Pedobacter ginsengisoli: one gene and its partner. The protein of the gene in region 2 binds, or shares a complex with, the protein of the main gene of each other region. Links are inferred from orthologs where the notes say so. Each region holds a gene or a part of one and is shown on either strand. Other genes may lie near its edges.

Region 1 (3,097 bases), 1.5 Mb from region 2 along the record:
AAACCATGAAGAGTTTTGGATACTGATCTTAAATCACGCAAATAGAGTAATCGGTAAGCAGCTGGTGAGCAAAGGAGGGCTGTCTGGTACTGTAGCTGACCCTAAAATTATTTTTAAAACTGCAATTGAGCATAATGCAGCTTTTATTATTCTTGCCCACAACCATCCTTCAGGAAATTTAAAGCCAAGCGTGCAGGATTTAAGCATTACCAGAAAGTTGGTTGAAGGAGGAAAGATGCTTGAATTACAGGTGTTAGACCATATCATTGTAACCGATAGGGCATATTATAGCTTTGGTGATGAGGGCTTAATCTGATAATGGTATTTCCCTTTTATCATTCCCCTTTAAAATATTATCTTTGCATTTTTCCCAGTATTTCATACTAGACACCAGATAATGAAAATATCATACAATTGGCTTAAACAATTCATACAAACTGATAAAACACCTCAGGAACTTTCTCTTATATTAACAAATATTGGGCTGGAAGTAGAAAGCTTAGAAACCGTACAGCCTGTTGCTGGTGGTTTAGCCGGATTGGTTATAGGTCATGTATTAACTTGTGTACAACACCCTAATGCAGATCGCCTTCGTGTAACAACAGTTGATGTTGGCGGACCTGATATTTTACAGATTGTATGTGGTGCTCCAAATGTAGCCCAGGGCCAAAAGGTTGTGGTGGCTACCGTTGGCACTACAGTTTATCCAAATGAAGGGGAGCCTTTTAAAATTAATAAATCAAAAATAAGAGGAGAGGTATCAGAGGGGATGATCTGTGCCGAGGACGAGATTGGTTTGGGGGTTTCTCATGACGGAATTCTTGTTTTACCGGCAGACACGACAATAGGTATTTCGGCTAAGGAATATTTTAAATTGGAAGATGATTACCTTTTTGAGATAGGTTTAACCCCTAACAGGGCCGATGCTGCCTCTCATTTAGGTGTAGCAAGAGATTTAGCTGCATATTTCCGTAGCAGTATTCAAATGCCTGATGTTTCTGGTTTTAAAACCAATAACGAAAATCTTAAGATCGAAGTTAAGGTTGAAGATACAAATGCTTGTCCGCGCTATAGCAGTGTTACCATAAGTGGTGTTACAGTTACAACATCGCCGGAGTGGCTTCAGGATAAATTAAAAGTAATTGGTATCAGACCAATCAATAACATAGTTGATATAACCAACTATGTTTTACACGATCTGGGTTTGCCACTTCATGCTTTTGATGCTGATCAGATAAAAGGGGCTAAAGTTTTTGTTAAGAAATGTGCTGAGGGAACACCTTTTGTAACGCTTGATGGAGTTGAACGTAAGCTTTCTGCAGACGATTTGATGATCTGTAATGCCGAAGAACCAATGTGTATAGCTGGAGTTTTTGGAGGTAAAAGTTCAGGAATAACTGAAGATACTAAAAATGTTTTCCTGGAAAGTGCTTATTTCGACTCTGTTTCTGTGCGTAAAACAGCTAAACGCCATGGCTTAAAAACGGATGCTTCGTTCAGGTATGAGCGAGGTGCTGATCCGGAGATAACAACCTTTGCTTTAAAACGTGCAGCATTGTTAATTCAGGAATTGGCAGGTGGCGAAATCGCTTCATCAGTTTCGGATATTTACGGTAATCCTATAAGGTCTTTTGATGTTGAGGTAAGCTATAAGAACATCAATAAATTAATAGGGGCCAATATTCCTGATGCAGAAATTAAAAGTATAATTACAGCATTAGGTATTGAAGTGGCTAAAGAAACGGCAGAAAGTTTGGAGCTTAAAGTACCTAGTTTTAAAGTTGATGTAACCCGGGAATGCGATATCACTGAAGAGGTTTTAAGAATTTACGGCTATAATAATATTGAGATACCTAGTAAAATAAATGCATCATTATCTTATGGTGCTAAGCCAGACAGAGAGCAAACGCAGCATGTTATTGCTGATATGTTAACTGCAAATGGCTTTTTAGAGATCTGGTGTAATTCATTAACTAAGGGCGCTTATTCAAAAGTTCCTGAAGAAGCAGTACAGATCTTAAATCCATTAAGTTCAGATTTAAATGTAATGCGTCAGGAATTATTGTTGCCTGCATTAGAGAGTGTCGCTTATAATCAGAACAGAAAAACTGCTGATATTAAATTTTATGAATTTGGTAAAACCTACCATTTAATAAATGATAAGTATGTAGAGCGCCCAAGGTTGTTAATTTTATTATCGGGTGCTAACCAATCTGAGCAATGGAACCATAAGGCCAATCCGGTAAGTTTCTATAATTTAAAAGCTGCAGTTGATGCAGTTATTGGTCGTCTTGGTATAACGAATTATCAAACCGAAGAGGTAAAGAATGAAAGTTTTGCTTTTGGTTTAAAATACTTTAGAGGTGATAAAGCAATTGTAACTTTTGGAGCTGTAACAGCTGCAGATAAAAAGAAGGCTGATATTGATAAGGATGTTTATTATGCCGATTTTGACTGGGCACAGCTTTTAGATATTGTAAAGAAAAATAGAATTATAAATAAAGAGGTTCCTAAGTACCCATCAGTAAGAAGGGATTTATCGATGCTGGTTGATACGAATGTAACTTTTGATGATTTAAAAGCTATTGCATTTAAAACGGAAAAGAAACTGATTAAGAATGTACAGGTGTTTGATGTATATGTAGGAGATAAATTACCTGCCGGAAAAAAATCTTATGCACTTAATTTTACCCTTCAGGATGAAGAGCAAACATTGACCGATAAACAGATTGATTCTGTTATGCAAAAGATTATATCTAACTTAGCGCAAACAGCAAAAGCAGAAATCAGAAAATAGGTAAGGATTTTCTGAAAAATGAAATTTTTAAATAAAAATCAACTTTAATAGCATGTCTTCTGTAGCAGATCAGTTAAATTCAGTATTGCAAAAAACAACTCGTTTAATAGAGCTTTGTAATGCTTTACAAGAAGAAAATGATTTATTAAAGCTTGAAAACCAGTCAGTAAAAGTTGCTCTTGATACATCAAAAAGCAAGAACGTAGAGCTCGAAGAAAAGTTAAGAGTTTTGAAACTTGCAAAAAGTATTGAAGGCACAAGTGAAAAGACACTTGATATAAAGCAAAAAATTAACGATTT
Region 2 (5,460 bases):
TATTCAGGTCAGAGTTAAACTTAGCATCTTCAATTGCCGTTGGCACATACTCAATCCCCACTACCTCTTTTACACTTCTGGCAACAAAATTAGCAATGGTACCTGCACCAGTATATAAATCATAAACGAGCTCATTACCGGTAAAACCTGCAAACTCTTTAGTTATTTTATATAATTCATGGGCCTGATCAGAATTGGTCTGATAAAAAGACTTTGCCCCAATTTTAAACTTCAGGCCATCCATTTCCTCAAAAATATGATCTCGGCCATTGTATGTAATTACATCCTGATCAAAAATAGTATCATTCTTTTTCTGGTTAAGGATATAAAGTAATGAAGTAATTTCAGGGAAGTTTAATTTCAAATGTTCCATCAACCCATCTACCTGCTCTTGTTCTGCATAAGCAAAAACAACCACCACCATTACCTCTCCTGTCGAAGAAGTACGGATAATCAGGTTCCTTAGATTACCTTCATGATTACGCAGATCATAAAAAGACAGACCATTTTCCAAAGCATATGCCCTAACACTATTTCTTAAAGTATTAGAAGGCTCTGCCTGTAAATAACAATGTTGTATATCTAAAATCTTATCAAACCTTAATGGCACATGAAAACCCAGGGCATTCATTTCCAAATCCTCATTTGGGCCTGTTAAATCCTCCGGTCTATCTGCCATATCCTGCTTGTTCAACCATCGCTTATTAGAAAACGTGTACTCAAGCTTATTGCGATAATACTTATTTTTTGCAGAACCTAAAATCGGCTCCATTGCAGAAGTATCAATTTTTGCCAGGCGCTGTAAAGCAGCCTCAACATTTTTATGTTTAAATTTCAACTGAGCATCATAGCCCATGTGCTGCCATTTACAACCACCACAAGTACCAAAGTGCTCACAAAAAGGATCAACTCTTAAATCAGAAGCCTTGCTTAAGTTTTCAATTACTGCTTCAGCAAAATTTTTCTTTTTCTTTACTACGCGAACATCAACCACATCGCCCGGTACGGCTTTATCAACAAAAACAACTAACTCATCTGCTTTACCAACCCCCTTGCCCTCTTCGGCAATATCAATAATACTAAGATTAGGAATGATGGTTACTGTTCCGGCTTTTCTATTTCTACTCATTATGCCGCAAAATTAGATAAAATTTCAGACATACCCGTCTCCATCAGGTAATCAAACACCTTTCAGAGAAAAGAAAATTCAATATCAAACTCTACTTACCAAAAACTTTAAGGATTAAACCAAAAAAGCCATCAACCAGATTAAAGCTCATATCAAACTTCTCATCAACCATTACAGAAATCTCCAAAACCTCTTTACTCATAATATATTGACAATTAAATCAAATATACAGGTTTTTATACCGGATACCAAAACGGTATACGTTAAGGTTTTGTAAAGAAAACTATAATGCCGCTTTAACTAAGAATGGAAGAAGTTCTTTCTGAAAACTTACAAAGTTCTTACGTACATCTGAGTCGCTTACGGATGTAAATGCGAAAGAGAAAACAATGCTTTTACTTGCTTTTAACAGAAATGCCAGGCCTTCTTTGCGTGATGGGTTATTCTTAAAATGATCAAGTTCCAGATAAGCCGAAAGCAATAAGGACTCTAACTGATCAGATAGATGTTTTAAAAAGTCCTGAGAGTTTGCATTTTCTCTAACAAAATCCCAGCCTATAAATTCATTACAAACAGTATAAGTAAGCCTGCATGTTTTCATTACCAGCGCCTTAAGGTGTTCTTCCTCATCAGCAAACTGAGCTTTATTTTTTAAAATTTCATGAAGGTTCAGGTCCAGATAATTCATCAGGATAGCATCCAGAATTTGCTCTTTACTTTCAAAATACTTGTATATAGTTGCTTTAGCTATTCTCGCTTTTCTGGCAATTTCATTAACACTTGTTTTATGATAGCCGTACTTTCTGAATAGTTCTTTTGCAGACCTGATTATACTTTCCTTTATTTTCTCTGGTTCCATTAATTACTTACGTTTATAGTCAGGCCACCACGAAGTGACGTAGTATAAGATTTTAAATTGCGTACAGCCGGAGCCTTTTGAGGGGTTCCATCTAACAATAAAAATTTAGCTCCTGTACAAGGATCTGTAGCTGTAATTCCGGTTGAATCCGGAACAACTGCACATCCACCATTCTGAGGATTTACAGAACTAGCCCTATCGAAAGCCCTATACCCACCAGCAATAGCTACAATCATCAGGCCTTTAACTCCCTGATTATCTACCAGCAGTACATTGTTCTTTTGCTTAATCTTAAATTCCTGAACGGTAATATTATATTCAACAAAAACATTCGGAATCATTTCACTTTCTTTGCCACATCCCCAAAAAGTGATCACCAAGAGAAATATTCCGAGTATTTTTTTAATCATTATATTAATGATGTTTTATACTGCTTTAAAAAGCGGGCATCATTTTCAGAAAACAAGCGCAGATCCTTAATTTCGAATTTTAGGTTGGCAATGCGCTCAATACCCATTCCAAATGCAAATCCACTATATTTCTTACTGTCAATACTGCAATTCTCCAAAACATTAGGGTCTACCATACCGCAACCTAAAATCTCAACCCAACCACTATACTTACACATCTGACAGCCTGCACCTTTGCAGATTGTACAAGAAATATCCATTTCTGCTGATGGCTCTGTAAAAGGGAAATAAGATGGGCGGAAACGAACTTTTGTACCTTCACCATAAAGTTCCTGAACAAAATAGAACAAGGTTTGCTTTAAATCAGCAAATGAAACATTCTCATCAACATACAAGCCTTCTACCTGATGGAAAAAGCAATGTGCCCTGGCCGAAATGGCCTCATTACGATACACACGACCCGGCATAATTGCTCTGAATGGCGGCTTACCAGCCTCCATCATCCTTACCTGAACAGATGAAGTATGGGTACGCAAAGCGATGTCCCCTTTTTCTCCTCCTTTTTTAATAAAGAAAGTATCCTGCATATCTCTTGCCGGGTGCTCTTCAGGAAAGTTCAAGGCAGAGAAATTGTGCCAGTCATCCTCAATCTCCGGGCCTTCTGCTACAATAAAACCCAGTTTATTAAAAATCTCTATAATTTCTCTTCTAACCAATGCCAAAGGATGGCGGGCTCCAACTTCAAAGCCTTCGCCGGGCAAGGTTAAATCTATACCGGCATCTGTTGAAACTTCTGCTACCCCACCCTGATCTTTAAGTGTCTGATATTTTGTTTCTGCCAGTTGTTTAAATTCATTCAAAACCTTCCCCAGAGTTCTTTTTTCCTCTGGTGAAACGGCTTTAAACTCATCAAAAATATCTTTGATAATTCCCTTAGTACCAAGGAATTTTATACGGAATTGCTCTAATTCATCTGCTTTATCGGTGGAGAAAGCATTTATTTCTGCGGTATACTGTGTTATCTTGTCTTGTAACATGGCGCAAATATACAGCTATTTATACAATATATTTATAATGGCTGAGTCCAAAAATCGTCATGAAGTATCAATCCATAAAGAAAATAGACTCAGCCACTTATTTTTATATTACACCTAAAGCCTTGCCAACTTTAGTAAATGCCGCAATAGCCTTATCTAAATGGTGCTGCTCATGAGCTGCAGACAACTGCACACGAATTCTGGCCTTGCCTTGTCCTACCACCGGATAATAGAAACCAATTACATAAATACCTTCTTCAAGCATTTTTGCAGCAAATTCCTGGGCAAGTTTAGCATCATAAAGCATAACCGGAACAATCGGGTGTACGCCATCTTTAATATCAAAACCAGCTTCAGTCATTTTTGTACGGAAGTAAGATGTATTGCTTTCCAGTTTATCTCTTAAATCAGTTGTTTCACTTAAAAGATCTAAAACCGCAACAGAAGCGCCCGTAATTGCAGGAGCAAGTGTATTGGAGAATAAATATGGACGAGATCTTTGACGTAGCATATCAATAATTTCTTTCTTACCGGAAGTAAATCCTCCGGATGCACCACCAAGTGCCTTACCCAAAGTACCTGTAATAATATCAATTCTATCCATCACGTTGAAATGCTCATGAGTACCACGTCCAGTTTTCCCCATAAAGCCTGTACAATGCGACTCATCTATCATTACCAATGCCTCATATTTATCTGCCAGGTCACATATCTTATCTAATGGCGCAACAACTCCGTCCATAGAAAAAGCACCATCAGTAACAATAATACGATGCCTGGCATCTTTAGCAGCAATTAATTGCTGTTCAAGATCAGCCATATCAGCATTTTTATATCTGAAACGCTTTGCCTTACACAAACGTACACCATCAATAATTGAAGCATGATTCAGTTCATCAGAAATGATTGCATCCTGATCATTAAACAGAGGTTCAAAAACACCACCGTTAGCATCAAATGCAGCAGCATATAAAATTGTATCCTCTGTACCTAAAAATTTAGAAAGCTTTGCCTCCAGTTCTTTATGAATATCCTGGGTACCACATATAAAGCGTACTGACGACATTCCGTAACCGTGTTTATCTATGGCTTTTTTTGCCGCTTCAATAACAGCCGGATGAGACGATAGTCCCAAATAATTATTTGCACAAAAGTTAATCACCTCTTGCCCAGTGCTGATCTTAATATCAGCTCCCTGAGGGGTTACAATGATACGTTCACGTTTAAATAAACCGTCTTTTTCTATTTGCTCCAGTTCTTGTTCCAGAACGGGTTTTAAAGTTTTGTACATATTTAAAAATAATTAGTGCAACCAAAGTTATAAAAATATCATCTTGTGTTGGTAAGGCAATTAGAGGGCCATTGCAAACTTTAACATAAAAAATCTGTTTAGTATTAACAACTAATCCGATATTTAAGCTTTAAACCCAATTAATGAAGAATATTTTTTTAACGCTATTTCTTTCAATAAGCACTGTTGGCCTATCAGCACAGCAGCTTAAACTTAGTGGTTCAATAAAAGATACAGAAGGACAAACTGTTCCTTTTGCCTCAGTTTACATAAAAAATACAACCATTGGAACATCTGCCAATGTTGATGGTGTTTATTCGCTAAATATAGAAAAAGGCTCTTTTACCATTATCTATAAAGCTATTGGCTATAAAGCGTTAGAAAAAGAAATCACCATGAATGATAACCTTACAGAAGATGTAGTTATCACACCCGAAACTTATACTCTTGCCGGAGTTACAATAGATGGCAATGCTGAAGATCCGGCTTACGAAATTATCAGGCAAGCCATAAAAAAAAGAAAGTCTCATCTAAACGAAGTAAAGGCATATAAAGCAGATGTATATATTAAAGGGGTACAAAAACTTGTAGGTGCCCCAAAACGATTCTTTGGAAGAGACATTCAAAAAACACTTGACCTGGATACCAACAGAAGAGGAATTTTGTATCTATCAGAGTCGACTTCCACATTTTCGTACGAACGGCCAAATAAGATTCACGAAGAAATGGTATCT

Evidence for each region.
Region 1: the proteins of pheS (region 2) and pheT are in contact, whole or in part, in a crystal structure (PDB 6P24), measured with the Escherichia coli proteins. The link is inferred for Pedobacter ginsengisoli from one-to-one orthologs.

What each region holds. Positions count from the first base shown.
Region 1 is NZ_CP024091.1:5,198,285-5,201,381, forward strand. It holds pheT (phenylalanine--tRNA ligase subunit beta), read left to right. Parts: upstream 1-397; coding sequence 398-2,797; downstream 2,798-3,097. Other genes in the region: radC (RadC family protein), read left to right, coding at 1-316; CPT03_RS22035 (hypothetical protein), read left to right, coding at 2,850-3,097.
Region 2 is NZ_CP024091.1:3,676,204-3,681,663, forward strand. Bases 1,417-4,209 are described here. They hold pheS (phenylalanine--tRNA ligase subunit alpha), read right to left. Parts: upstream 3,436-4,209; coding sequence 2,398-3,435; downstream 1,417-2,397. Other genes in these bases: CPT03_RS15160 (TetR/AcrR family transcriptional regulator), read right to left, coding at 1,417-1,988; CPT03_RS15165 (hypothetical protein), read right to left, coding at 1,988-2,398; kbl (glycine C-acetyltransferase), read right to left, coding at 3,539-4,209. Outside these bases: 23S rRNA (uracil(1939)-C(5))-methyltransferase RlmD, read right to left, coding at 1-1,129; CPT03_RS15155 (phenylalanyl-tRNA synthetase subunit alpha), read right to left, coding at 1,221-1,331; more of CPT03_RS15160, read right to left, coding at 1,413-1,416; more of kbl, read right to left, coding at 4,210-4,726; CPT03_RS15180 (DUF5686 and carboxypeptidase regulatory-like domain-containing protein), read left to right, coding at 4,870-5,460.